DNA from 3 places in the Burkholderia sp. YIM B11467 genome. Region 2 is predicted to be linked to each of the others. Evidence: predicted binding sites of a transcription regulator. Region 2 holds the regulator's gene; each other region holds the start of a gene.
The links. Region 2 encodes LexA, which represses DNA repair genes until DNA is damaged. Its sites were predicted from a motif close to ACTGTATNNNNATACAGT; they were not measured.

Region 1 (9,644 bases), on a different contig from region 2:
CGGCTATCTGGGCATCAAGACGGTCAACATCTTCCCGGGCAATGCGGAACACGGCATGCCCGGATTGCACTCGACCTACGTGCTCTATGACGGGCGGACGGGCAACCCGGTCGCGCAACTGGACGGAAACGAAATCACGTCGCGCCGCACCGCTGCTGCGTCGGCGCTGGCCGCCACCTATCTGGCCCGCCCCAACGCATCGCGCCTCGTGCTGATGGGTGCCGGCCGGGTCGGCAGCCTGGTGCCGCTCGCGTATCGCAGCCAGTTGCCGATCTCGCACGTCGAGGTGTGGGACAAGGATCCCGACGCAGTGGCTCGACTGGTCGACCGGCTGACCGGCGCCGGTTTCGATGCAGCGGCCGTCACGAATCTCGAGGAGAGCGTCCGTCGCGCGGACGTCGTCACCTGCGCGACGCTGGCGACGGAACCGATCGTCTGCGGCAAGTGGCTCGCACCGGGCTCGCATCTGGACCTGATCGGCAGTTTTACACCGCGCATGCGCGAAGCGGACGACGACTGCTTCCGGCAGGCGGAGATTTATGTCGATACGGACGAGGCCGCGCAAAAATCCGGCGATCTGCTGGGTCCGCTGGCGCGCAGCGTCATTGCGCCCGACCACCTGAGCCGGACGTTGACGGCGCTGTGCCGGGGCGAAGCGCAGGGGCGGACGAACGCTCTTCAGCGCACCGTGTTCAAGGCCGTCGGCACCGCGCTGGAAGATCTGGCCGCGGCCATTCAAATTTATGAAAAAACAAACTGAAGCCGTGACGGGCAAGGAGATCGAGATGAAAGAGCTGATGGGCGTGCAGCGCGGCGACGCGCCGGCGGCTGACCGCGAACGCGTGCTTGAACGGATGGCCGCGGGCATGGCTCGCTGGTCGGAGAAGTGGTTCCCGGACGCCTATATCTTCGCTGCGCTCGCGGTGATGATCGTGGCGGCGGGCGCACTGGCGGCCGGTGCGCCGATCACGCGGGTCGGCGTGGCGTTCGGCGACGGCTTCTGGAGCCTTATCCCGTTCACGATGCAGATGGCGATCGTCGCCATCTCGGGTTATGTCGTCGCGGTATCGCCGCCCGCGTCGAGGTTAATCGGTGCGCTCGCGCGCGTGCCGTCGTCGGGGCGCGCAGCGGTGACGTTCGTCGCGCTCGTCAGCATCGTTGCGTCATTGTTCAACTGGGCAATCAGCCTGATCTTCAGTGGCCTCCTGGTTCGTGCGCTGGCGCGCCGTACCGATCTGCGCATGGATTACCGCGCAGCAGGCGCGGCCGCTTATCTCGGCATGGGCGCGACGTGGGCGCTGGGTTTGAGTTCATCCGCGTCGCAACTGCAGGCGAATCCGGACAGCCTGCCCAAGGCGCTGCTGGCGATCTCCGGCGTCATCCCCTTCACCGAGACCATCTTTCTCCCGCAGTCGATGCTGATGGCCGCGGTGCTGACCGTCGCGTCGCTGCTGATCGCGTATCGGTCCGCGCCCAACGACGCGCGGGTGAAGACCGCGACGGAGCTGGGCATTGCGCTCGACGAAAGCCATGCCACGCTCGCCCGCCCGACCCGCCCGGGAGACTGGCTCGAATACAGCCCGCTCGTCACCGTCGTGATCGTGGCGATCGGTGCGATCTGGGCCTGGCACGAGTTCACGACGAAAAACCCGCTGATCGCGATCTCGAACCTGAACACGTACAACTTTCTGTTCCTGCTGCTAGGGATGCTGCTGAACTGGCGACCGCGGCGATTCCTCAATGCCGTCGCGCGTTCGGTGCCGTCGGTTGCGGGTGTGCTGATCCAGTTTCCGCTGTACGGCGGGATCGCCTATATCCTGACCAAAGCGGCGGCGCCCGCCGGGCTGCCGCTCTCCGATCACCTCGCCCACTTCTTCGTCGCGATGTCGTCGCATGCGTCGTTTCCCGCGGTGATGGGCGTGTATTCGGCCGTGCTCGGGTTCTTCGTGCCCTCCGGCGGCGGCAAGTGGATCATCGAGGCGCCGTACGTCATCGAGGCGGCCAAACTGCTGCAGGTTCATCTGGGCTGGGCCGTGACGGTCTACAACGCGGCGGAGGCATTGCCGAACCTGATCAACCCGTTCTGGATGCTGCCGCTCCTCGGCGTGCTCGGCTTGCGGGCCCGCGACATTGTCGGTTTCACGTTCACGCAACTGGTTGTTCACCTGCCGCTCGTGATCTTCATGCTCTGGGCACTCGCAGGCACGCTCGCCTACCATCCGCCGGTGATGCCGTAACGCGTATCGGGGTCGGCTTCCGGCCTTTGGAGGCGGTGCGGCGCGGCGATGATCGGACGGTGTCGCGCCCGTCGTGCCGCGTGCATGCCGGCCTTAGTGGAATTCGCGGCTCGACGTGCGCAGGCCGCCGAGCAGCGGCGTCAGATCCTCGAAATGCTGCGCGACGAGGTGCCTCACGTCGCTCGCGACCTGCCACACGCCGGACGCGGCGAGCAGCCGCGAATCGAGCGTTTCGCGGCGCTGCCGCGCGAGCAGCTCGGGCCGGACGATCACGTTCACGCAGCCCGTTTCGTCCTCGAGCGTCATGAACATCACGCCTTTCGCGGTGCCCGGCATCTGCCGCGCGGTCACGAGCCCGCATGCGCGGGCGAGCCGGCCGTCGGGACGGTCGTGCAGTTCGGCCGCGGACGACAGCCGCCGCGCGCGCAGCGCGGGCCGCAGCAGCGCGACCGGGTGGCGGTTCAGCGTGAGGCCGGTGGTGTCGTAATCGGCGAGGATGTCGTCGGCTTCGGACGGCGCGCCGAGTGCGGGCTTCTCCGGCTCGTCGATCGGCGCGGCGGCGAGCAGGTCGCGCTCCGGCGCCGCGGCGACGGCCTGCCACAACGCATCGCGGCGATGGCCGGCGAGCGTCGCGAGCGCGTTCGCGGCGGCGAGCGCTTCGAGATCGCGGCGCTCGAGCTGCGCGCGGCGCGCGAGTGCGTCGACGTTCTCGAACGGGCCGGCAGTGCGCGCGGTTTCGATCCTGCGAACGGCGGCTTCGCCCAGCCCGCTCACGAGCGACAGCCCGAGCCGAACGGCCGGCTGGCCATGCGGAGGTGGCTGGCCGGGCAGCGCTTCGAGCTGCGCTTCCCAATTGCTTTGTGTGACGTCGATCGGCAAAACCTGCACGCCGTGCCGCTTCGCGTCCTGCACGAGTTGCGACGGCGGATAGAAACCCATCGGCTGGCTGTTCAGCAACGCGGCGAGGAAGATCGCCGGTTCGTGGCATTTGAGCCAACTGCTGGCGTAGGCGAGCTTCGCGAAGCTGGCCGCGTGGCTCTCGGGGAAACCGTAATCGCCGAAGCCCTTGATCTGCTCGAAAATCTGCTCGGCGAATTCGGGCGGATAGTCGCGCTCGCGCATCCCGTCGACGATCCTGCGGTGATACTGCTCCAGATTGCCCTTGCGCTTCCACGCGGCCATCGCGCGACGCAGTTCGTCGGCCTCGCCGGGCGTGAAACCAGCCGCAATCATCGCGATCTGCATCACTTGTTCCTGGAAGATCGGCACACCCTGCGTGCGTTCAAGTGCGGGCTTCAGGTCTTCCTTCGGGTAACTGACTTTTTCGATGCCCTGGCGCCGTTTCAGATAGGGGTGCACCGCGCCACCCTGGATCGGCCCCGGCCGCACGATCGCGACCTCGATCACCAGATCGTAATAGGTGCGCGGCCGCAGGCGCGGCAGCATCGACATCTGCGCGCGCGATTCGATCTGGAACACGCCGACCGTATCGGCGCGGCAGATCATGTCGTAAGTCGCTTCATCGTCCTGCGGAATGTGCTTCAGCGTGAACGGCTCGCCGTCCGGCTCCGGCGGCCCGCGCCACGCGGTGCGCATGTCGAACGCACGATGCAGCGCCGACAGCATGCCGAGCGCGAGCACGTCGACCTTCATCAACCCGAGCGCTTCGAGATCGTCCTTGTCCCACTGGATCACGCGCCGCCCGTCCATTGCCGCGTTCTCGACCGGCACGAGCCGCGTGAGCTTGCCGCGGCTGATCACGAAGCCGCCCGAGTGCTGCGACAGGTGGCGCGGAAAGTTGAGCAATCGCCCCGACAGTTCGGCCCATGCGCGAATCATCGGCGTCGCCGGGTCGAGCCCGGTCGTCGCGAATTGCTGCAGCAGATCGCGGCTGCCGTCGAACCAGCGATGCCCCTTCGCGACACGGTCGATCAGCATCGGATCGACACCGAGCGCCTTGCCGGTTTCGCGCAGCACGCCGCGCGGTCGGTATGTCGAAACGGCCGCCGCGATTGCGGCGCGATCCTTGCCGTATTTCCTGTAGATATGCTGAATGACTTCTTCCCGGCGCTGATGCTCGAAGTCGACGTCGATATCGGGCGGCTCGCCGCGCTCCTCGCTGATGAAGCGCTCGAACAGCATCGTGCTCTGTTCGGGATTCACCTCGGTGATGCCGAGGCAGAAACAGACAACCGAGTTCGCTGCCGAGCCTCGGCCCTGGCAAAGAATGTTCTGGCTGCGCGCGTATTTGACGATGTCGTAGACGGTCAGGAAGAACGGTTCGTAACGCAGCTTCTCGATCAACGCCAACTCGTAGTCGATCCGCTCCTGCACGTGCTCGGGTATCGTTCCGGAGTAACGTTGAAGTGCACCGTCCCGAGTCTCCTGCTTGAGGTAACTCGTTGGCGTATGTCCCTTCGGCACGATCTCGTCGGGATACTCGTAGCGAAGCGTGCCGAGGTCGAAATGACACGCATCGAGAATCGCGCATGTCTCCGCGATCTCCTCCGGCGAAAACAGCTTCGCGATCCGTCCGCGCGAACGCAGATGCTGTTCCGCATTCGGCGCAAGCGCATAACCGCACTCCGAAACCGGCAGGCCGACGCGGATCGCCGTCATCACGTCCTGCAGCGCCTTGCACGAACGCCGGTGCATCGTCACATCGCCGAGTGCAACGACGCGCACGCCCCGCCGCTCGCCCGCCGCGCGAATCTCCTCGCGCTGCACACCGTCCAGCGCACGCTGCAATTGCACGAGCCCAAGCCGCGCACGCTCGCCGAACGTCGCACGAAACCATGCGACCTGCGCATCGAGCACGTTCGCGCGAACCGGATACGCGGGGACAAGAATCGCGAAGCAATCCGGCATCCCGCGCAGATGTGCGAATTCCTCGGGGGGTGCCGACAGCATCCGCGACGTCAGCTTGTAGGTGCCCTTCGGCGCTGCCATCCGCCGCCACGAAATCAGCTCGGACAGGTTGCCGTAACCCTCGCGGTTCTGCGCAAGCAACACGAGCCCGAACGCACCGGGGCCCGGATCGTGGCCGGGCGCGACTTCATCCGGCGTGACGTCGAAATACGAACCGATGACGAGCGGCAGCCCCGGCAGCCCTTTCGCCTTCGCCTCTGCCTTCGCCGCGACATGCATGCGTGGTGCGCCTGCGAGCGAGCATTCGTCGGTGATCGCGATCCCGCGATAGCCGAGCTCGATCGCACGCTCGACCAGTTCCTCCGCATGCGACGCGCCATGCAGGAACGAAAAATTCGAACGGCAGAACAACTCCGCGTAGTCAGGAAGAAACTTGAATTCCGCAGCCATCACCACTCACCCGAACAGGCCATGCAGGAACCAGCGCGGCTCGGACTCGCTCCCCGCTCGCTCCCTGAACACCCAGTAGCACGCACCGGCTTCATCCTGCGCAACGTGGTAATCGCGCGCGGCAAGCTGACCGTCGAACCACCCGGCCTCGATCCGCTCGGGCGACGACATCATCCTGAGCGGCGTATGAAATACCGGCCGGTTCTCGCGCATCAACAACGGCTGCGGCTCGGCCAACAGCCACGCGGGGCGCGGCGGCACGGCCGGCGGCCCGCCGGCCGGCTTGCCGGCCTGCGCATCGAGCGGCAGCCAGCGGTTCGCGGCCTCGGGCCGGTGATCGGCAACAGGCGCCGCGCGCAGCACGTTCTCCGCGCCGAGCCGCGCGACCAGCAACTCGAACAACCGCGCACGCGTCTCGCGCGTGCCGCCCGGCTCGGGAAAAAGATCGTCGGCCGGCGGCGCGACCGATTCGACGCGCGTGGCCTTCAGACGCACCGCGATCACCGCGGCCGGCAACTCGACGCGCGCGAGCCGCTCGCCGAGCAGCCGCATGAAGTGCACCTCGTCGCGCACGGGCGCGGCGAACGCGAGTTCGAGCGGTGTCGGCGGCACGGCCTGGCGGCCGCGCTCGTGCTCGAGATCGAACGTCATCGCGGCCAGCGACAGTTGCCGCGCGGCCAGCCAGCCGCAGAGCTGCACGACGAGCCGCCGCGCGGCGAACAGCACGGCTTCCGCGTATTCGACCCGCTCCGGCAATTCGAGCCGCACGTCGAACACGGGCGGCACCGCCATCCATGCAAGCGGCTCGACCGCCTCGCCGTATGCGCGATCGAGCGCGGCCAGCAGCGCGGGACCGCAGCGGCGCTGCAGCCCCGCACGCGGCAGCCCGCGCAGATCGGCGAGCGTGCGGCAACCGAGGCCGTCGAACCAGCCTGCATACGGACGCGCATCGGGCAACAGCACACAGGGCAGCCCGTCGAGCGAGCGGACGAGCGAGGCCTGAGCGGCGATGCGGCGCCGGATGCGCGCACGGGCCGACGTGCGCGCGAGCAGCCACGCGCCGCGCCCGGTCGGTGCGGCGGACAGGCGCGCCGCGTAGCCGAGCGCCGCGAGCGTCGCGCGCACCTGGCGGCACAGCGACGGCAAGCCACCGAACAGGCGCAGGCTCGGGCCGACGTCGACGATCAGCGTGGCTTCGTCGTCGAGCGCGACGCACGGCGAGAAGCGCAGCAACGCGAGCGCGACCGCGCGCAGCGCATCGGCCTCGCGCGCGGGATCGCGTTCGACGAGCTGCGTCTCGGGCGCGAGCGTCAGCACGCCGCCGCGCTTCATGCCCGCGCGCACGCCGTGCCGCTGCGCGAGCGCATCGGCGATCAGCACGACGCCCTGCTCGAGCACCGCGCAGCCGGCGCCGCCGGCCTCCGCGTCAGACGGCTGCGGGGCGCACACGTCGAGCGGCAGGCGCGGCAGATGGATGCCGAGCAAGACGCGCATAACGACTCTCCACGATGGGCGACGGCAGGTCGAGCGCGAGCGGCTCGCTGCGTGCGGGCCCGCGACGCTTGACGATGTCGAGCGAGACGCCGCCCGGCACGGGATACAGCGCGACGCGCAGCACGGCCGGCGACGGCTGCCGCGCGGCCGACAGCGGGCGCAGCATCACGAACAGCGTGTCGCCCGTGCGCGCGGCCGCGAGATGCAGGCGCCGCAGCGCATCGGGCCGCGCGTCCTGCCAGAGCAGCAGCGCGCCGCAGCAGCCGGTCTTGAGCGCCTGCTCGGCGGCCCACAATGCATCCGTGCGGCTGCCGGCGCGCAGCCACAGCAGCGCGTCGGCCGGCACGCCGAGACTGGCGAGCGCGGTCGCATGCGGCGATTGCGGCGGCGCGACGAGCGCGAGCGGACGCCGGGCGCTGACGGTGCGCGCGAGCGCAGGCGCGAGCAGCCGCATCTCGCCGCAACCCGGCTGCGCGGACAGCAGTTCGACGAGCCCGCCGACCGGCCAGCCGCCGCCTGGCAGTTCGGCGGTCAGCGACGCGAAGCCGGTATCGATCGTGCGCGGGCCGCCGCGCGCGAGCTGCGAGCCGCGCCAGAGCGACGGATGAAGGGATTCGGGAGAAATGGAGGATGCGAGCATGACGCCACCCACAACTGTATGGATATACAGTATATGGCAATGCGCTCGCGCCGCACAGCACCGGTGCGAAACCGGTGTTTCGTCAGAGGAAAACAGGGAGGAAGGCCGGCGCGCGTGCCATGTTACGGCGCGCCGGCCCGCCGGTCAGCTCAGCAACAACGCGTCGTCGTCGAGCTGCTCGTGACGCACCCTCTCGAACATCTGCAGCAGGTCCGGCACGTCAAGCCCCTTGCGCGCGTCGCCCGACACGTCGAGCACGACCTGCCCCTGGTGCAGCATCACCGTGCGGTCGCCGTAGTCGAGCGCCTGCCGCATGCTGTGCGTGACCATCATCGTGGTCAGCTTGCTCTCGGCGACGATGCGCGCGGTCAGCTCCAGCACGAACGCGGCCGTCTTCGGGTCGAGCGCGGCCGTGTGCTCGTCGAGCAGCAGGATCCGCGACGGCCGCAGCGACGCCATCAGCAGGCTGACGGCCTGCCGCTGGCCGCCCGACAGCAGCCCGATCCGGTCGGTCAGCCGGTTCTCGAGGCCGAGATTCAGCAGCCGCAGCTTGTCGCGGAACAGCTCGCGCGACGGCCGGTCGAGCGCGGCCCGGAAGCCGCGCCGCACACCGCGCGCCGTCGCGAGCGCCATGTTCTCCTCGATCGTCAGCGCCTCGCAGGTGCCGGCCATCGGATCCTGGAACACGCGCGCGACGAGGTGCGCGCGGTCCCACGCGGCTTGCCGCGTGACGTCCGTGCCGTCGATCGAGATGCGCCCCGAATCGACGCGCTGGTCGCCGCTGACCGCATTGAGGAAGGTCGACTTTCCGGCGCCGTTCGAGCCGATCACCGCGACGAACTGGCCGTCGGGGATCTCGAGCGACAGTCCGCGCAGCGCGCGCGTCTCGATCGGCGTGCCGGGATTGAACGTGAGTTTCAGGTCTTGTGCGGACAGCATGTCATGCCCCTCCGTTCTTGCGCGCGAACAGCTTCTTGCGCGTCGCCGGCAGCACCAGCGCGATCGTGACGAGCGCGGCCGTCACGAGGTTCAGATCCTGCGCCTTCAGGCCGATGAATTCGCTGTTCAGCGCGAGCGCGATGAAGAAGCGGTAGACGATCGCGCCGAGCACGACGGCGAGCGTCGTCAGCACGAGCCGGCGCGCCGGCAGCAGCGTCTCGCCGATGATCACGGCGGCCAGCCCGATCACGATCGTGCCGATCCCCATCGAGATGTCCGCGCCGCCCTGCGTCTGCGCGAACAGCGCGCCGGCGAGCGCGACGAGCGCGTTCGACAGCGCCATCCCGGCGAGCGTCGCGCGGCCCGTCGCGATACCTTGCGCACGCGCCATCCGCGGGTTCGCGCCGGTCGCGCGCATCGCGAGGCCGAGCTGCGACGAGAAGAACCAGTCGAGGCCGAGCTTCGCGACCACGACGACGATCGCGAGCAGCGCCGGGCGCAGCACGTAGTCGGGCATCCAGTCGGGTTGCAGCACGGTGAAGAGCGTCGGCTCGGTGATGAGCGGCACGTTCGGCCGGCCCATGATCCGCAGGTTCACCGAATAGAGTGCGATCATCATCAGGATGCTGGCGAGCAGATCCATGATCTTCAGGCGCACGTTGAGCCAGCCGGTGATGAAGCCGGCCACCGCGCCCGCGACGATCGCGAACGCCGTCGCGGTGAACGGGTCGTAGCCGGCCGAGATCAGCGTCGCGGCAACGGCGCCGCCGAGCGGAAAGCTGCCGTCGACGGTGAGGTCGGGAAAGTTGAGGATGCGAAACGAGATCAGCACCCCGAGGGCGACGAGACTGAAGATCAGGCCGATCTCCAGGGCGCCCAGTAACGAGAACAGAGACATGATGGGGAATCCTGTTGCTTCCCGGCCGGACGTGTACGGCCGGGCGAAGCGGACGGGCGGCCCCGGGTGGGAGCCGCCCGTCCGGCGGTGTCGTTCAGGCCCGGATCGGGCCTGCCAG
Region 2 (9,644 bases):
GCCGCTGTCCTGGTCGGCGAACTGGCGTGCGACGCGGCGCAGGTTCTCGGCGTCGAGCAGCATCCGCTCGATCAGCTGGTGCACGGCCTTGCCGGGCTCCGTGAGCCCCGTCAGCCGCTTGCCGCGCCGGATGAAGATGTCGACGCCCAGTTCATCCTCGAGATCCTTGATCTGCTTCGACACGCCCGACTGCGACGTGTACAGCACGTTCGCGACTTCCGTCAGGTTCATGTTCTGGCGCACCGCTTCGCGCACGAACCGCAATTGCTGAAAATTCATGGGTATGCCTCTTAGGCTGTCGTTGTTTGATTGTCGAATCGGAGCGGTTTCCGCCCTCTGCCCAGCATTCTCTCGTCAACGCGCGGGAAACACACGCACCGCGCGCGGCACGGCCGTCGCACCGTCGCCGACCTGCAGCGAAAGCGCACGCCACGCGTCGCGATCGAGTTCCGCCTCGAGCGCGCCGCCCGCGCGCGCCTCGAGCTCCACGCGCACCGAACCGCCGAGCGGGATCACACGGCGCACGTCCACCGCGATGCCGTCGCGGTGCCCTTCGCCCGTCGGCCAAAGCTGCAGGTCGTGCGGTCGCACGTACGCGTTCGCGGGGCCCGCGAAATCGGCATCGACCTCGATCGGCGCGGCCGCGCCCTCGGCGACGAAGCCGCGCCCGGCGACCGTGCCCGGCAGCCGGTTGGCAGCGCCGAGGAACTCGTACACGAACGCGCTCTGCGGATGATCGTAGACGTCCTGCGGGCTACCGACCTGCTCGACGTGGCCGCGGTTCAGCACGACGATGCGGTCCGCGACTTCCAGCGCCTCCTCCTGGTCGTGCGTGACGAAGATCGTCGAGATGTGCAGGTCGTCGTGCAGACGACGCAGCCAGCCGCGCAGTTCCTTGCGGACCTTCGCGTCGAGCGCGCCGAACGGTTCGTCGAGCAGCAGCACCTTCGGCTCGACCGCGAGCGCGCGGGCGAGCGCGATGCGCTGGCGCTGGCCGCCCGACAGTTCGGACGGATAGCGCTGCGCGAGCCAGTCGAGCTGCACGAGCTTCAGCAGGTCGTGCACCTTGTCGCGAATCGCGGCTTCCGACGGCCGCTCGCGGCGCGGCTTCACGCGCAGCCCGAACGCGACGTTCTCGAATACCGTCATGTGGCGGAACAGCGCGTAATGCTGGAACACGAAACCGACCTGACGGTCGCGCGCGCCGACCGACGCGACGTCGAGCCCCTGCAGCACGACCTGGCCGGCGTCCGCGTGCTCGAGGCCCGCGATCACGCGCAGCAGCGTGGTCTTGCCGCAGCCGGACGGCCCGAGCAGCGCGACCAGTTCGCCGGGCGGGAAGTCGAGCGAGACGTTGTCGAGCGCCGTGAAATCGCCGAAGCGCTTCTGAAGATTACGGACGGTGATGCCCATTCTGGTTGCCTCTTTACGATTTCGACGAAACGGCGGCGACGGGGCCGGCATGTGCGGGAACGGCGTCGCGCGCGCCGGCAAGTTCGGCGGCGAGATGACGCTCGGCGAGCAGCTTCAGCGCGAGCGTGACGAGCGCGAGCAGCGCCAGCACCGACGCCACCGCGAACGCCGCCGCGAAGTTGTATTCGTTGTACAGGATCTCGACGTGCAGCGGCATCGTGTCGGTCACGCCGCGGATATGGCCCGACACGACCGACACCGCACCGAACTCGCCCATCGCGCGCGCATTGCACAGGATCACGCCGTACAGCAGGCCCCACCGCACGTTCGGCAGCGTCACGCGACGGAAGATCTGCCAGCCCGACGCGCCAAGCACGCGCGCGGCCTCTTCCTCGTCGGTGCCTTGCGCCTGCATCAGCGGAATCAGCTCGCGCGCGACGAACGGAAACGTGACGAAGATCGTCGCGAGCACGATGCCCGGCACCGCGAAGATGATCTGCACGTCGTGGTCCTGCAGCCACGGCCCGATCCAGCCCTGCGCGCCGAACAGCAGCACGTAGACGAGGCCCGAGATCACCGGCGACACGGAGAACGGCAGGTCGATCAGCGTCGTCAGCAACGCCTTGCCGCGGAATTCGAACTTCGCGATCGCCCACGATGCGCACACGCCGAACACGAGGTTCAGCGGCACGGCGATCGCGGCGACGGTCAGCGTCAGCTTGATCGCCGCCCAGGCATCGGGATCGGCCAGCGATTCGAGGTAGAAGCCGACGCCCTTTCTCAGCGCCTCGACGAACACCGCGGCGAGCGGCACGACGAGGAAGAACGCGAGGAACGCCAGCGCGATGCCCGTGAGCAGCCAGCGCACGACGCGCGACTCGCTGACGGGGTCGAGCCGCTTCGCGGCGCGCCCGCGCGCGGCCGACGACGGGGTTTTCAGCACGACGGTGGCCTCCTGATTCATTGCTGGCCTCCTGCTGCGGTTGCGACGACGGTCGCGGGCGCGGGGCCGCTCGCGCCCTTGCTCGTGCGACGCTGCAAATACCATTGCAACGTGTTGATCAGCAGCAGCATCAGGAACGACACGACCAGCATCACGACCGCGAGCGCGGTCGCGCCCGCGTAGTCGTACTGTTCGAGCTTCGTGATGATGAGCAGCGACGTGATCTCGGATTTCATCGGCACGTTGCCGGCGATGAAGATCACCGAGCCGTATTCGCCGAGCGCGCGCGCGAACGCCAGCGCGAAACCGGTGAGCAGCGCCGGCAGCACGGCCGGCAGCACGACGCGGCGGAACGTCAGCCAGCGCGACGCGCCGAGGCACGCGGCGGCCTCTTCCTGCTCGCGCTCGAAATCCTCGAGCACCGGCTGCACGGTGCGCACGACGAACGGCAGCCCGATGAAGGTCAGCGCGACCAGCACGCCGGCCGGCGTGAACGCGATCTTGATGCCGAGCGGCGCGAGATACTGGCCGACCCAGCCGTTGGTCGCATAGACGGCCGCGAGCGAGATGCCGGCGACCGAGGTCGGCAGCGCGAACGGCAGGTCGACGATCGCATCGACGATCCGCTTGAACGGGAACGTGTAGCGCACGAGCACCCACGCGACGAGGAAGCCGAACACGGCGTTGATCAGCGCGCCGCCGAGCGCGGCCGAGAACGTCAGCCGGTACGACGCGAGCACGCGCGGCGACGTGACGGCGGTGACGAACTGGTCCCACGACAGCGTCGCGGTCTTCAGGAACGTGGCGGCGAGCGGAATCAGCACCACGAGGCTCAAATAGGCCACCGTGATGCCTAGCGTCACGCCGAAACCGGGCAGCGCGCTCGGCTTGCGAAAGGTGTACGTCGTCATCGGATGCTCTTGCTGGGTCGTTGCTGCTCATGGGTCCGACGCAAACGCCGGCGCATGAATCGCGCCGGCGGCCCGTCGGGGATGCGGCGCACTGCGTGGCGCACCGCTGTCGTTATGGCGTTACTGCGGCTTGTAGATCGAATCGAACACGCCGCCGTCCGCGAAATGCGTCTTCTGCGCATTCGTCCAGCCGCCGAACGTGTCGTCGACCGTGTACAGCTTCAGCTTCGGGAACTGCTTCGTCAGTTCGGCCGGCACGTTCTTCGAACGCGGCCGGTAGTAGTTGCGCGCCGCGATCTCCTGGCCCTGCGGGCTGTACAGGAAATTCAGGTACGCGTCGGCCAGCTTGCGCGTGCCCTTCTTGTCGACCACCTTGTCGACCACCGCGACGGGCGGCTCGGCCAGGATGCTCACCGACGGCACGACGATCTCGAACTTGTCGGTGCCGAATTCCTTGACCGACAGGAATGCCTCGTTTTCCCATGCGATCAGCACGTCGCCGATCCCGCGCTGCACGAAGCTCGTCGTCGCGCCTCGCGCGCCCGAATCGAGCACGCCCGCATTCTTGTAGAGCTTCGTGACGAATTCCTTCGCCGTCTGCTCGTTGCCGCCCGGCTTGTGCAGCGCGTACGCCCACGCGGCCAGGTAGTTCCAGCGCGCGCCGCCCGACGTCTTCGGGTTCGGCGTGACGATCGAGATGCCCGGCTTGGTCAGGTCGTCCCAGTCCTTGATCCCCTTCGGATTGCCCTTGCGCACGAGGAACACGATCGTCGACGTGTACGGCGAAGCGTTGTCGGGCAGGCGCTTCTGCCAGTCCTTGTTGACGAGCCCCTTGTTCGCGAGCGCGTCGATGTCGTAAGCGAGCGCCAGCGTGACGACGTCGGCCTGCAGGCCGTCGAGCACCGATCGAGCCTGCGCGCCCGAGCCGCCGTGCGACTGCTTGAAGTTGACGGTCTCGCCCGTCTTCGCCTTCCACTCCTTGCCGAACGCCTGGTTGAAGTCCTGATACAGCTCGCGCGTCGGGTCGTACGACACGTTCAGGAAGGTCGTATCGGCCTGGGCATGCGTCGCGACGCCCAGCGCCGCCGCCGCGCCCAGCGCGAGTGTTGCGATCAGGCGGCCCACCCCGCCCACCAGCCCCGTATTGCGCTTCGCCATCCTTGGTTCTCCAGTGTTGTCGGTATTGCGATGTCGGGCCAGTCTAGCGAACGGGTTACATGATTAAAAATAATCGTTCTTCATTTTTTAATACTCAAAAGTGCTAACGCAGACGGGATGGACGGTTGCGGCGGATAAACCGGCGTCCGGACGTCGCGGAATCGCGTCGGAACCGGCGCGATCGCGTCGAACCTCACGTAACACTTGAATTTCGCGAAGTACTGTATAAAAATACAGCTCACTGTCTATCCATACAGTTGAGCCATGACCAAACTCACCGCCCGTCAGCAGCAAGTGTTCGACTTGATCCGTCGCGCGATCGAACGCTCCGGATTCCCGCCCACCCGCGCCGAGATCGCGGCCGAACTGGGCTTCAGCTCGCCGAATGCGGCCGAGGAGCACCTGCGCGCACTGGCGCGCAAGGGCGTGATCGAGTTGGCCGCCGGCGCGTCGCGCGGCATCCGCCTGCTCGGCCTCGAAGATTCCCCGCACCAGTTCACGCTGCCGCATGCCGGCCTGATGCAGCTGTCGCTGCCGCTCGTCGGCCGCGTCGCGGCCGGTAGCCCGATCCTCGCGCAGGAGCACATCTCGCAGCATTACGCGTGCGATCCCGCGCTGTTCTCCAGCAAGCCCGACTACCTGCTGAAGGTGCGCGGCCTGTCGATGCGCGACGCCGGCATTCTCGACGGCGACCTGCTCGCCGTGCAGAAGCGCACCGAAGCGAAGGACGGCCAGATCATCGTCGCGCGTCTCGGCGACGACGTCACGGTCAAGCGCCTGATGCGCCGGCCGGGCGGTCTCGAGCTGATCGCGGAGAACCCCGATTACGAAAACATCTTCGTCAAGGCCGGCAGCGCGGAATTCGCGCTGGAAGGCATCGCCGTCGGGCTGATCCGATCCGGCGAACTCTGACATTCCGTCTCGTTAGGAGAACATCATGGAACGCCTTGCCCGCCTGCTGCCTTTCCGTCAATTCGGTCGCCTGCGTCATCTGCGCGGCCGCACGCCTTGCGCACCGCTGTCCGCGGCGGCGCCTGTGGAAGAAGAAGTCGCAGTCGAACGGCAGGCGTCGCTGCTGCCGTCAGCGCTGCCCGCCTTCGCGCGGGTATCGCTGAACGCCGGTCTGAATCACGCGGAACCCGCGCGCCGCGCGCCGGTGCGCGTCTATCACGGCCGTTCGCGCCTGATCATGGTCGGCACGATCGATGCCGTGTGCCGGATGATCGATCGCTGCATCGCCGAGGAACGATCGGCCACGCCAGGCGGTCTCTGATTGCGGAACATCCCCGCACCGGAGGCAACGTGACTGGATCTTCGGGCCGCGCATGGCGGCTCAAGCCCCTGCTGATCGCCGTGCTGGCCGTCGCCGTCATTGCGGCGATCGGCTATGCATACGCGTCGCCGTACGTCGCGCTCGGCCGCCTGAAATCGGCGATCGACGCGCGCGATGCGCAGGCCATCAGTGAATATGTCGATTTTCCGTCGCTGCGCATCAGTCTGAAGCAGCAGGTCACGGAAGAGTTGATGCGCCGGATCGACGCGGTGAAGAAGGACAATCCGTTCGCGGTGATCGGTGCGCTGATCGGGTCTGCGCTGATCGGCCCGCTGGTCGATGCATACGCAACCCCGGAGGGCGTGGCCGCGCTGATGAGCGGCTTGCCGCCGCGCGGCAATCCAGGCGAGCGTCCGCCCGAATGGTCGAATCTGCCGCAAGGCAATGCACCGGCCGCACCGCCGGCCAATCCGGCTCCGGCGAGCGCAGCCGTTCCGGGCAGCAACGCGGCCACTGCGGCTGCGTCATCGCCGGCACCGGCCCCTGCCGCACCGGCCAGCCCGGGCGATGCAACCCATCCGCCGCACCAGCAGCAAACCAGTGCCGGCTACCGGAATGTCGACGAATTCGTCGTGACCTATCAGCGAAGCGCCGACGGCACCCGCTATGCGGCGATATTCCACCGCTTCGGCCTGTTCTCGTGGAAGCTGTCCGCGATCGACCTGCATGCGTAGCCGGCCGCGGTCGACGCCCGCGCCGCTGATACGGCGCGGCGCCTGGCCGGCGCAAATCGCCGGTCAGGCCGTCGTCAAGTCATCAGATCATTTGCCGCTCGCCGTAGCCGCTTCACGCTCGCGCGCGATTTCGGCCTTCTGCTCTTGCGCGGACGAGCACGCAACCAGAATGCTGCAGTTCACACGGTCGAGCAGTTGCGTATTGCCCGACCCCATCCACCATCTCGACAGCCCGCTACGGCACCGGTGGCCGACGACGACGAGGTCAACCTTCAGTTCCGTCGCGAGATTCGCGATTTCGTCGATCGGATAGCCGAACGCGAAATGGCCTTCGGCCTGTACGCCGCGCTCGCGCAGCCAGTTCACGCCTTCCTGCAGGATTTCGCGCGCGGTTTCCTCGAATCGGCCACACGCGACGTCGGTCAGCAAACCCGCGCTTTGTGCAATGCTCGAACGCATGTCGACGACCGACAGCAAATGCGTCTCGGCCTTCAGGTCCATTGCGAGATTGGCACCGCAACGCAGTGCCTTGCGCCCTTCGAGCGAGCCGTCGTAACACAGCAAAATCTTGTTGTAGCTAGCCATGAAACCTCCCTATCGCGACAACGAGCCTACGCATTCATCATGGTGCGCCGCAATTCAGGACGCAAGGGATGGAAAACGCTGATTCGCCCCGCTCGGCGCGTGCGCGATGATGCAGTGCACGATCGGTGCGCGCATGCATCGCACCGTGCAGGCATGCCCTGAAGAGACGCAGTCGATGCACTAGAATGGCCCGTTCGTACTCCGGCGGGCCATCAGGCGTCGGCCTCGTGCGCTTCGGTCATGCCCATGTGACACGCATTCGCCCGATCCGTTCGCAAACCGGCCACGCAGCCGACAGCGGAACGCCGGTGCGCCCGCTCACAATGACAACATGCCCATGTCCGTCGCACCGATCGATTTACGGAACGTAGAGAAGCGCTATGGCGACAAGCTCGTCGTCAACGGTCTGTCCTTCAACGTGCAGGCCGGCGAATGCTACGGCCTGCTCGGGCCGAACGGCGCCGGCAAGACCACGACGCTGAAGATGCTGCTCGGCCTCGCGCATCCCGATGCCGGCACCATTTCGCTGTGCGGCGAACCGGTTCCATCCCGTGCACGGCATGCGCGCCAGCGCGTCGGTGTCGTCCCGCAGTTCGACAATCTCGACCCCGACTTCACCGTGCGCGAGAACCTGCTCGTGTTCAGCCGCTATTTCGGAATGTCCGCGCAGGATGCCCGTGCGCTCGTGCGGCCGCTGCTCGAATTCGCGAAACTCGAGAACAAGGCCGATGCGAAAGTCGGCGAGCTGTCGGGCGGCATGAAGCGCCGCCTCACGCTCGCCCGCGCGCTCGTCAACGATCCCGACGTGCTGGTGCTCGACGAGCCGACGACCGGCCTCGATCCGCAGGCGCGGCACCTGATGTGGGAGCGGCTGCGCTCGCTGCTCGCGCGCGGCAAGACGATCCTGATCACCACGCATTTCATGGAAGAAGCCGAACGTCTGTGCGACCGCCTGTGCGTGATCGAGGAAGGCCGCAAGATCGCCGAAGGCGCGCCGCACGCGCTGATCGAATCGGAGATCGGCTGCGACGTGATCGAGATCTACGGGCCCGATCCGGCCATCCTGCGCGACGAGCTGTCGGCGTTCGCGAAGCGCACCGAGATCAGCGGCGAGACGCTGTTCTGCTACGTGAGCGACCCCGAGCCGCTCAGCGCGCGGCTCAAGGGTCGCCCGGGGTTGCGCTATCTGCATCGCCCGGCCAATCTGGAAGATGTGTTCCTGCGGCTCACCGGCCGCGAAATGCAGGACTGAGCGACCATGGACGTCCGCAACTATTCCGCCGCCGCACCGTCGGCACCGCCGCGCGAGTCGCGCTTCGCGATCGCGATGCCCGCGAACGCAACCAACTGGGTTGCCGTCTGGCGGCGCAACTATCTCGTCTGGCGCAAGCTCGCGCTCGCGTCGATGTTCGGCAATCTTGCCGATCCGATGATCTATCTGTTCGGGCTCGGTTTCGGGCTCGGCCTGATGCTCGGCCATGTCGACGGCGTGTCGTATATCGCGTTCCTCGCGGCCGGCACGGTCGGGTCGAGCGTGATGATGTCCGCGAGCTTCGAGTCGATGTATTCGGGCTTTTCGCGCATGCACGTGCAGCGCACCTGGGAAGCGATCATGCATACGCCGCTCGCGCTCGGCGACATCGTGCTCGGTGAGATCGTCTGGGGTGCCAGCAAGGCGATGCTGTCGGGTGTCGCGATCATGCTCGTCGCGGGGGCGCTCGGTTATGCGCGGTTTCCGTCGATGCTCGCGGCGCTGCCCGTGATCGCGCTCGCGGGCCTCGCGTTTGCGAGCATCGCGATGATCGTCACGGCGCTCGCGCCGTCCTACGATTTCTTCATGTTCTATCAGACGCTCGTGCTGACGCCGATGCTGCTGCTGTCCGGGGTGTTCTTCCCGATCACGCAGTTGCCGCCGATCGCGCAGCATGCGGCGCATGCGCTGCCGCTCGCGAACGCGGTCGAGCTGATCCGGCCCGCGATGCTCGGCCGGCCGGCGACGGACGTCGCGTTGCATATCGCGGTGCTCGCCGGCTACGCGGTCGGCGGATTCCTGCTGTCCGCGTGGCTGTTCCGGCGGCGGATGATGCGCTGACAGCCGGCGCGCGGTGCGCCGGCTTCACACGACGACGTCACTCGTCGTCGTCGCTCCACGGGATCTCGACGTCGGTCAGGAACGCGACGGTCGCGAGCGGGCCGCCTTCCTGGCGGCCGAGCTTGCCGTCCGCGCGATGCCATTCGACGCGGAATTGCGTGCCCGGATCGTCGGCAACCAGATAGACCGTGCGCAGTTCGTCCGCGTCGGCTTCGTCCACCGGGCCGTCGAACGACACCAGCATCTTCTGCGGCCACAGCCCGTTGACGGGATCGTAAATGCGGTCGCCCTGCGGAATGTCGATGCTGGCTTCGACGCCGATCGTTGAAGAGGCTTCGATGATCATCGTGCCGAGCGCGTTCAGCACGGCAGTTGCCCGCGCGGAATTGGCCTGGCGGATCGCGAGATCGCCGCGCGTCAGCGCCTTTTCGAGTCGAGGATGGATCTTCGGTTGGGTCATGCGTTTTCCTGTTTGCTTCTTGTAAAGGGCGCCGCACGCGTGAAGCGGCGACGCCGGATGAATACGACGTTCGCG
Region 3 (9,644 bases), on a different contig from region 2:
TCCACAGATCGTCGAGACGCCTGCCGAGCGCCGCGCGCGTTTCGTCGAAGCGCGCTTCGTTCATCTTTCCCGTCCGGTAGATCACGAACGGCGGCAACACGTCGAAACCCGGGTAATACAGCATCCCGTGCTGGATCGGGAACAGCACGTCGTCGATCGGGCCGTTGATGCCGCGCGGGCTGTAGTGCGACTCCCACCCGCCCGCCGTGACGATCACCATCGCCCGCTTGCCGGCCAGCGACCCTTCGCCATAGCGGTTACCCCAGCGCGTGTCCGAATGCTCGCCGACACCATAAGCAAAGCCGTACGCATACACACGCTCGACCCAGCCCTTCATGATCGCCGGCATCGAGAACCACCACAGCGGAAACTGCAGGATCACTGCGTCGGCCCACTTCAGCTTGTCCTGTTCGCGCGCGATGTCCTCGCGCTGCGTGCCGGTCGCGAACGCATGCTTCGAGTCGAGCGACGGATTGAAGCGCGCACCGGCCTCGCGATCGGTCACGTCATTCGCGTCAAACGTCGCCTTCCAGCTCATCGCATATAGGTCAGTCACCTGCACCGTGTGGCCGGCCGCTTCGAGATGCTCTACGGCGAAGTCGCGCAGCGCGCCGTTCAGCGAACGCGGTTCGGGATGGGCATAAACAATCAGCACATTCATGTTCGTCACTCCGTTGATTGAATGACTGCAGGATGCCGTCGTCGAAGGTATATTTGAAATGAATTCCTGATATTCCAAGTATAGCCATGAATAATCTCAGACGGCTCGATCTGAACCTGCTCGTCACGCTGGACGTGCTGCTCGCCGAGCACAACGTCACGCGCGCGGCCGACAAGCTGAACCTGTCGCAGCCGTCGGTCAGCGTGCAGTTGCAGAAACTGCGCGACCTGTTCGGCGATCCGCTGCTGTTGCCGGGGCCGCGCGGGATGCGGCCGACCGCGCGCGCGGAAGCGCTGCGCGAGCCGGTGCGGGACGCGCTGGAAGCCGTCGAACGCGCGGTGAGCCCCGCCGCGCCGTTCGATCCCGCGACCGCGACGAACACGTGGCGCGTGGCCGCGACCGACTACGGCGAATCGACGATCGTGCTGCCGGCGCTGAACACGCTGCGGTCGGCCGCCCCCGGCACGCGGCTGGCCGTCGTCGAGCTCGTGCCGCCGCGCATCGAGCAGGATGCGGAGCGCAACGGCATCGACCTCGCATTCCATACGACCGAGGGTTCGCCGGCCGGCATGCGGCGCCTGCCGCTGTTCGCCGAGCGGTACGTGCTCATCGGCCGCAACGATCATCCGAAATTGAAGCGGCGCCCCACGCTCGCGCAGTTCGGCACGTTCGAACACGTGATCGTGTCGCCCGACGGCGGCGGCTTCTTCGGCGTAACGGACGAAGCGCTCGCGAAAGTCGGCGCCACGCGGCGCGTCGTGCTGTCCGTGCCGCATTTCCTGTTCGTGATGTCGGCCGTCGCCAGCACCGATCTTGTCGCAATGCTGCCCGAGCGGCTGGTGCGCGACGTGCCTGCGCTGCGTGTGGTGGAAGCGCCGGTCGAGGTGCCCGGCTATGAAATGTCGATGCTGTGGCACGAACGCGTGCATCGCGATCCGGCGCATCGGTGGCTGCGGGAGACGATTGCGGCATCGGTATAAGCCAACGACGGCAGCCGGATTCGGCGCGGCGGGGAACGGCGTGCCGGACGGCGCGCGATTACCGGTTTCGGTCGCCTTCGCCCGGGCCGCCCGGCCCTGCTGCAAGATTCTTCATTCGGGACTTGAAACCGCCTCGAACACTGTATATATTTACAGTGCTTTTGCACCATTTGACCCGAATTCCGTCACCCATCGACGGACGGATTTTTGTGAGGCGACCATGTTCCAGTCATCCGCATTCGATCCCGAGCAACCCGGTTTCAACCCGATCCACTTCGAGCGCGCCGCGCGGCAGGCGGTCGTCGATCTTCAACGCGTCGTCGGCGCCCCCGCGCAGCGGGCGCTCGGCCTGAAGCGGCGCAGCCATCCGGCCGCGGTCCGCACGATGAGCTGGGAGGCGCTGTTGAATGTCGAGGAGCTTGCGTTCTCGAACCCCGGTTTCCTGAACCGCAACGATCCGACCGTCGTCGATGCATTCATCCGGCTGCGCGACAGCCGAATGGTCGCGGCAGACATCGAGGAAGCCGTCGACTGGAAGCGCGACGACGACGATCTGCCTGCCGTCTATCTGATCGTCAAGGCGATGCTCGAAGCGGAAGAGACAGAGGCACAGCGCGTCGAGATGGAATGAACCCGGCGGCCGGCGCGGCCTTCCGGTCAGGCCGCGCCGGCGCAAGCGCCGAACCCCGGGACAGCGCATGCCATCGCGGCCATGCGCAGCCGCGCCGTCGAGCCATCAGAGCCGCGCCGCGAGCCGCGAACCCTGATCGATCGCGCGCTTCGCATCGAGTTCGGCCGCCAGTTCCGCGCCGCCGATCAGGTGCACCGAGCGCCCGGCCGCCTGCAGCGGCGCGAGCAGCGCGCGCTGCGGCTCCTGCCCCGTGCAGAGCACGATCGTGTCGGCTTCGATCAGCGCGTGATCGGTGCGCTGCTCGCCGTACGACACGTGCAGCCCGCGCGCATCGATCCGCTCGTAGTTCACGCCGCCGATCATCTTCACCTGCTTCATCTTCAGCGTCGCGCGGTGGATCCAGCCGGTCGTCTTGCCAAGCCCCTTGCCGAGCGGCGCGGCCTTGCGCTGCAGCAGCGTCACTTCACGTGCGGGCGCCGCCACCTGCGCACGCGTCACGCCACCACGCGTCGCGGCCGGGTCGGTCACGCCCCACTCGGCCTTCCATTCTTCCAGGTCGAGCGCCGGCGACTCGCCGTCCTGCACCAGATACTCGGCAACATCGAAGCCGATCCCGCCCGCGCCAACTACCGCGACCCGCCGGCCGACCGGTTGTTTGCCCGCGAGCACGTCGATATAGCTGAGCACGTTCGGCCCGTCCTGCCCGGGAATCTTCGGGTCGCGCGGCGCCACGCCGGTCGCAAGCACGATCTCGTCGTAGCCGCCCGCGATCAGGTCGCTCGCGTCGACGCGGCGGTTCAGGTGCAGGTGCACGCCGGTCAGCTCGACCTGGCGGCCGAAGTAGCGCAACGCTTCATGAAACTCTTCCTTGCCCGGCACCTGCTTCGCCATGTTGAACTGGCCGCCGATCTCGGCTGCGCCGTCGAACAGGTCGACCTGATGGCCGCGCTGCGCGAGCACGGTCGAACACGCGAGCCCGGCCGGCCCCGCGCCGACCACGGCGATGCGCTTCGGCTGCTGCGCGGGCGCATAGTTCAGTTCCGTCTCGTGGCACGCGCGCGGATTCAGCAGGCACGACGCGATCTTGTTCTTGAACGCGTGATCGAGACACGCCTGGTTGCAACCGATGCAGGTGTTGATCTCGTCGGCACGGCCCTGCGCGGCCTTGACGACGAACTCGGCATCCGCGAGCAGCGGGCGCGCCATCGACACCATGTCCGCGCAGCCGTCCGCGAGAATCTGCTCGGCCACCTCGGGCCGGTTGATCCGGTTGGTCGTCACGAGCGGAATGCCGACCTCGCCCTTCATCTTTTTCGTGACCCAGGCGAACGCGCCGCGCGGCACCGACGTCGCGATCGTCGGCACACGTGCCTCGTGCCAGCCGATCCCCGTGTTGATGATGGTCGCGCCCGCGCGCTCGACGGCCTTCGCGAGCTGCACTGTCTCGTTCCAGTCGCTGCCGTCCGGAATCAGGTCGAGCATCGACAGCCGGTAGATCAGGATGAAATCGCGGCCGACCGCTTCGCGCGTGCGCTCGATGATCTCGATCGGCAGCCGGATGCGGTTCTCGTACGAACCGCCCCACTGGTCGGTGCGCTTGTTCGTATGCATCGAGATGAACTGGTTGATCAGGTAACCCTCGGAGCCCATGATCTCGACGCCGTCGTAGCCGGCTTCGCGCGCGAGCTGCGCGCAGCGGACGAACGCGCGAATCTGCCGCTCGACACCGCGCGCGCTCAGTTCGTGCGGCGCGAACGGCGAGATCGGCGACTTGATCTTCGACGGCGCGACCGCGAACGGGTGATAACCGTAACGGCCCGTGTGCAGGATCTGCAGCGCGATCTTGCCGTCGTCGGCGTGCACGGCATCGGTGATCACGCGATGCCGCCGCGCGGCGCCCGACGTCATCAGCGTGCCGCCGAACGGCTTGGTCCAGCCGGCCACGTTCGGCGCGAAGCCGCCCGTCACGATCAGGCCGACGCCGCCGCGCGCGCGTTCGGCGAAATATTCGGCGAGCCGCGGCAGCGTCTTGCGGCTGTCCTCGAGGCCCGTGTGCATGGAGCCCATCAGCACGCGGTTCTTCAGCGTCGTGAAGCCGAGATCGAGCGGCGCGAGCAGGTGGGGAAAGGTTGTCGTCATGATGATCCTGCCTGATAAGCGATGCCTGCCATCGTAGGCTCGCGCCGCCTTGAACGTGAGGGGGCAAACAGCCATAATGCTTGTCATTTCCGGCCAAAACGACATGACCTCCCCCCTCGCCAAGGACCGCCTCGGGCTGCGCCGGCCGACGATTCCGGTCGCCTATACGCGCCTGCTGCTGCAGGCGCTGGCCGCGCGCGGCGTCGACCTGGCCGCGGTGCGCGCCGGCACGGGCCTGCGCGACGCGGTGCTGGCCGAACCGGACGCGCGCGTCGCGCCGTCGCAATGGGGGCGGCTCGTGCTCAATGCGATCGAGATCGGCGGCGATCCGGGCATCGGGCTCGCGTTCGGGCTGCTGCTGAAGCCGACCGTGCACGGCTTTCTCGGTTACGCGACGCTGACCGCGCGGGACATCCGCGAAGCGCTGTCGGTCACGCAACGCTACTTCCGGATGCGCAACCGTCAATATCGCCTGACCTACGCGGAGGACGAACGCGGCGCGACGCTCGAACTGCACGGCGTGCAGGCCAGCCCGGTGCTGCAGCATCACGTGATGTTCGAGTTCGTGCTGACGGGGCTCGCGCAGAACATCTCGCAATGGGCCGGGCGCGCGTCGCCGCCGATCGCACTGCGGTTCGTGTGGCCGGAGCCCGCGTATTTCGCGCGCTATCGCGACCAGTTGCCGCCGGTCGAATTCGGCTGCGCGGCGAACGCGCTGTGGATCGCGCGGGAGGTGCTCGACTGGCCGCTGCCGCTCGCCGATGAAGTCGCGCACCGGCAGGCGCTCGTGCAGGTCGAGCGCGAATATGCGCAGGTGCGTCAGGAGGAAGGCGATCTGGTCGAGCGCGTACGCGCGGAACTGGCGCGCCGGGCCGGCGATTACCCGGGGCCGGAAACGCTCGCCGACGCGCTGCTCGTCTCGACGCGCACGCTGCGGCGGCGGCTGGAGGAAGCCGGTTCGAGCTACCGGCAATTGCTCGACGAAGCGCGGTTTCGCGACGCGAAGCAGCTGCTCGCCGCGTCGGATCTCGATCTGAAAACGATCGCCGAGCGGCTGCAATTCACCGACCCGGCGAATTTCACGCGCGCGTTCCGGCGCTGGGCCGGGCAGACGCCGAGTGCGTATCGGGAAGCGGCGGCGGGCGTGACCGTGCCGACGTCGACCAAAGCACCGGTGAGCGAATAACGCTGGAATATCCGCGGCCCGGTGCGGCGGCCCGGGAACGTCAGCATCACACGCCGGGCAACCCGTCGCCCGACAATACCGGACGATCCGCCGAAAGCGTTGGCGTATGATGGGCGCCACATCAAAACGACGCTGCGCGAACCGGCGCCCGCTCCGACCCATGCCCAATCGCACCACCCTGATCGAGGCCACGATCGACCGTGTCGATACCAACCTCATCCGAGTCAAGGCCGATGTCAGGAACTCCCCGTCATACCGCGTGACGATGCAGAACGTCTGCTACTTCGTCACGGCCAACGACGTCGACGAGGACGCGTTCAAGCAGATCGAACAACTGAAGCCCGGCATGCCGGTGCGCGCGTGCACATTCGAGCATCGCGGCCGTCGCCGGATCGCTTGGATCAGGAGCGACAAGCTGGCGATCGCGCCCTACGACGTGGTCGCGCAAACGCGGCGGAACCTGTCGCTTCTAGCCTGGGCGTCGTGCCTGCTCGTGCTGAGCTTTGGGCTCGCTGCCGCGGCACTTCATTCGGGCTGGGCGTTCGTCTCGGCACTGGCCACTTTCGCGGGCATCGTGACGCTGATGGGCACCCTGCTCGCCATCGCCGGCTTGTCCGACCTGATCTTCCAGCCGCAGCGACGCGAAGCCCAGCAGAGCTGGCCCGGCGCACCGTCCGGTTTCGACGTGGAGCGGAGCCGCCCATGACGAACCACGCGATGCAGACCGTCTCGGGCCGCGTGACGGCAATCGGCCAGCAATCGATCGAGACGAAGGTCTGGAGCAACAACCTGGGCTGGACCACGCAAAGCATCGAGGAAATCACGCTTCACCTCGATTCGCTCGCGTCTCCGCTCATGTTCAGGACCAACGGGACGACGCGTCTATTCATCGCCAATGGCGATCGATTGAACATCGCCTGTGTCGACGGCCAGGATCGCCAGATCGTCTACGGCATCCGCAACATGACCGACGGTTCGGCTTATTTGCTGCGCCCCGCCAAAGTCGCCAGCGCCCGGGCCGACGTCACCGTCATGCTCGGCTGCGTGGTCGCCGCCGCCGTGGTCAGCGGGATCGTATCCGTGGTGACGCTCAGCACGGAATCGATGTTCGACGTGTTCGCGCTGATCAGCGCGTGTGCAATCGGATTGGGCGTGCTGAGTGCGATCCTGCGCATCCTGTTCGGCGTGATCCTGTGGCCCGAAATCAGAAGACTGGCGCAGCCGGGCGGCAAACGCGAAATGAACGCGGCAACGACGGCGCTCTCGCTCACGCAGGAAGAAACCCGGCACGTGCGCATCATCTGATCGTGCCGGGCGCGGCCGCTGCGCGAGCGAACGAAGCACACCGCGGATCGCAGTGCAGCGGTCACCGCCTGACTCGCCGTCAGCGCGCGCCGCTCGTTCAGGTCAAATCGGATCCGCGCGACTGCGCATCGTCGCCGAGATAGATCCGCGCGCCGCCATCCCCCTCGCCCGCCTCGATCCGCACGTCACCCGTTGCGGCGGCGATCGCGTCGTAAACGTCATCGGCCACGCACACCACCGGCACCGCAATCGCATACAGCTCGGCGGCCACGATCGCGCCGATCGAGATGATCAGGTCGCGCTCCTTCAGCACGATCGCAACCGGCCCCGTGCCGTTGCGCACGGCTTCCGCGAGCACGCTGCTGCTCGAACTCGAACCCTTCGCATGCGGCATCACCATCACCTTGCCGGCGAGACTTGCGCCGGCCTGCGGATGCCCGCGATCGACGATCCTGCCCGCGCCCGAGTCGTAACCGCCCCAGAAGCTGAGCGGCTTGTCGAGCACGAACGGGCGCGCGCACGCGCTGCCCGGCACGAGCGTATCGCCCGTCAAACCCTTGCCCGTCGCTTCAGTCATCGAATCGCACCTTTCCTTCGAATGCCGATCGCACGCATTCGCGCATGCTGCCGTACGCCACCGTCACGCCGATGTTCGCGGGCGCATACGACGCCCATTTCCCCGAGTTGGTCATCACCAGCCCCGACAGTTGCTTCATCACGGGCGTGATGTACGTGCAGGTGTCGACGACGATCTGGATGCCGCGCGCGGCGAACTTGTCCGCGAGGCCGGTTTCGCCCAGTTCCCACAAAATGAACCGGCTCGTGTTCACATAGAAATCGCAGGCCGGCTTACCGTCGAATGCGTCGAGCAACCCATCGAGCGTGCGGAATTCGGCGAGCGAGAAATGCGGCGTGCCGAGCGCCACCGCGACGAGTTCATCGCCGTCCGCGCCGTGGTTCAGCGTGCGGCGAATCTCGTCGAGATCGGCCATCGAAACATCGACCGTGCGTTGCGCCGCGCGGCCGTGCAATGCGGCGTCGAGCGTCGACGCCTCGGGCGTCACGCCGACCGCATGGAACAGCGCGACGGCCCCGCTCGATGCGGCGGCCGCGCCCAGCGCCTTGAGTTCGTCTTCGGTGGTGTCCGCCGGCAACCCGACGATCGCCGGCACGACCGCGCCCGCGATCCTGCCGACAGCCAGGCCGAGAGCGGCGAAATGGATATCGCGCGACGGCAGGTGGCTGAAATCCGGCGCGTTGAACACGATCCGCGCGGCGCGGTTCGCTTCGACGTGCAGCCCCGCATACGGTGCCCGCCCGGTGATCGCGGCGGCCAGATCGAGGAAATCGCCATACCGGCTCGTGCGCGCGCCGAGCACCGAGTTCGCGAACACGATCGCATTGGATTCCGCCCACGCGATCTGCTCGCCTTTCGCGGGACGATGCTTCAACTGATACGGCGCGCACGTGAAGCTCGATTCGCAGCCGAGCTGCAGATGCGCGTCCATCAGGCGCTGCGCGTCGCGCTGGATCGTGCGGTCGCCGTGGTACAGCTCGGGATGGATCAGGTCGAGCGACCCGACGTTCAAGGTGGTCGGCACCGCGACCTTCGCGCCCGTGTCGACGAAATATTCGACGAAATCGAGGCTGGTCTGGCCGTGGTAAAGACAGCCGTCGATATGCGCGGACGTGATGTCGATCAGGTGCGGCGCGGACATCACGTGCGCCGTGCGCGCGACGATCCGCATCGCGCGGGCGACGCCGTCGCCGAAATCCCCGCGCAACATCGCGTCGTCGCGGTCACTCAACTGCAGCATCGATTGCTCCTCGTGACTCGTACCGGCGGCGCCGGCCCGTGAAATCCGTCAGAGGACTCTACAACTGGAAATAAAACCTGTCCAGATCACCATCAATCCGGGCAGATTCGAAACCAATTTACGATCCAGAAGGCGTTGACCTCCACACTCCGGCCTGCTCAAAGCGGCGGATGGCTCGAATTCCGCTCCAGTTCTCTGCAACGTGCGGCGCCGGATGCAGCAGCCTGCCCGTCTAGCGTTGCGCGGTGAGGCTGAACAGTTCGTCGCGCAGCGCCTTCGCGCGGCCCTGACCGAACTGCGTCTCGAATTCGTCCTGCGCGGCCTGCCACGCGACCTTCGCTTGCGCGAACGTGCGCTCGCCGAGCTTCGTGAGGCTCAACGCATGCGCGCGCGCATCGTGTTCGGACGCGGCCGTCGCGACAAAACCATCGCGCTGCAGCGGCTTCAGCGCGCGCAGCAGCGTCGTGCGATCCATCACGAGCGCCTCGGCGAGTTCGCTCATCAACAGGCCGGGCCGATGCGTGAGGTTCACCATGATCGAGAACTGCGCGGGCGTGACGCCGACCGGGGCCAGATGGCGTTCGTACAGCTGCGTGACGAAACGCGCCGCCTGACGCAGCGCGAGGCAGTTGCACGCTTGGGCAATCTTGATGTCGTTCATGCTTCGCAATTTATATGTGCATATGCATAAAGTCAATGTACACTCCGCCGTAACAGGGCCGGCGGCCGGCCGAACGCATCCGGCGCCCCGCCATCGCGTCAAGGAGACGGACATGGACTACATCGACAAGCTGCGGATCTTCCGGTCGGTGGTCGAGATGCGCAGCTTCACGCGCGCCGCCGACATGCACGGCCTCGCGCGGCCTGTCGTGTCGCGTGCGGTCGCGGATCTGGAGGCGCGCTTCGGCAGCCGGCTGCTGCACCG

Region 1: a site for LexA is predicted at 7,703-7,720, ahead of imuA (translesion DNA synthesis-associated protein ImuA). Genes of this name have one in related genera too.
Region 3: a site for LexA is predicted at 1,781-1,798, ahead of ACTRWB_RS01105 (DUF2471 family protein). Genes of this name have one in related genera too.

What each region holds. Positions count from the first base shown of each region.
Region 1 covers NZ_JBQVSQ010000007.1:63,662-73,305, forward strand. The annotation lists gene ACTRWB_RS23545 (ornithine cyclodeaminase family protein) at 1-760, shown strand, start outside; gene ACTRWB_RS23550 (short-chain fatty acid transporter) at 786-2,237, shown strand; gene ACTRWB_RS23555 (error-prone DNA polymerase) at 2,331-5,555, opposite strand; gene ACTRWB_RS23560 (Y-family DNA polymerase) at 5,562-7,049, opposite strand; gene imuA (translesion DNA synthesis-associated protein ImuA) at 6,982-7,689, opposite strand; gene ACTRWB_RS23570 (ABC transporter ATP-binding protein) at 7,834-8,628, opposite strand; gene ACTRWB_RS23575 (ABC transporter permease) at 8,630-9,526, opposite strand.
Region 2 covers NZ_JBQVSQ010000005.1:313,326-322,969, forward strand. The annotation lists gene ACTRWB_RS19565 (CysB family HTH-type transcriptional regulator) at 1-279, opposite strand, end outside; gene ACTRWB_RS19570 (sulfate/molybdate ABC transporter ATP-binding protein) at 355-1,413, opposite strand; gene cysW (sulfate ABC transporter permease subunit CysW) at 1,427-2,377, opposite strand; gene cysT (sulfate ABC transporter permease subunit CysT) at 2,374-3,267, opposite strand; gene ACTRWB_RS19585 (sulfate ABC transporter substrate-binding protein) at 3,388-4,425, opposite strand; gene lexA (transcriptional repressor LexA) at 4,690-5,337, shown strand; gene ACTRWB_RS19595 (hypothetical protein) at 5,363-5,698, shown strand; gene ACTRWB_RS19600 (DUF2939 domain-containing protein) at 5,728-6,432, shown strand; gene ACTRWB_RS19605 (universal stress protein) at 6,520-7,017, opposite strand; gene nodI (nodulation factor ABC transporter ATP-binding protein NodI) at 7,355-8,269, shown strand; gene ACTRWB_RS19615 (ABC transporter permease) at 8,276-9,109, shown strand; gene ACTRWB_RS19620 (hypothetical protein) at 9,147-9,569, opposite strand.
Region 3 covers NZ_JBQVSQ010000001.1:246,121-255,764, forward strand. The annotation lists gene ACTRWB_RS01095 (NAD(P)H-dependent oxidoreductase) at 1-661, opposite strand, end outside; gene ACTRWB_RS01100 (LysR family transcriptional regulator) at 748-1,641, shown strand; gene ACTRWB_RS01105 (DUF2471 family protein) at 1,862-2,272, shown strand; gene ACTRWB_RS01110 (oxidoreductase) at 2,378-4,411, opposite strand; gene ACTRWB_RS01115 (AraC family transcriptional regulator) at 4,488-5,597, shown strand; gene ACTRWB_RS01120 (hypothetical protein) at 5,758-6,303, shown strand; gene ACTRWB_RS01125 (hypothetical protein) at 6,300-6,902, shown strand; gene ACTRWB_RS01130 (aconitase X swivel domain-containing protein) at 7,000-7,479, opposite strand; gene ACTRWB_RS01135 (aconitase X) at 7,472-8,719, opposite strand; gene ACTRWB_RS01140 (MarR family winged helix-turn-helix transcriptional regulator) at 8,952-9,380, opposite strand; gene ACTRWB_RS01145 (LysR family transcriptional regulator) at 9,493-9,644, shown strand, end outside.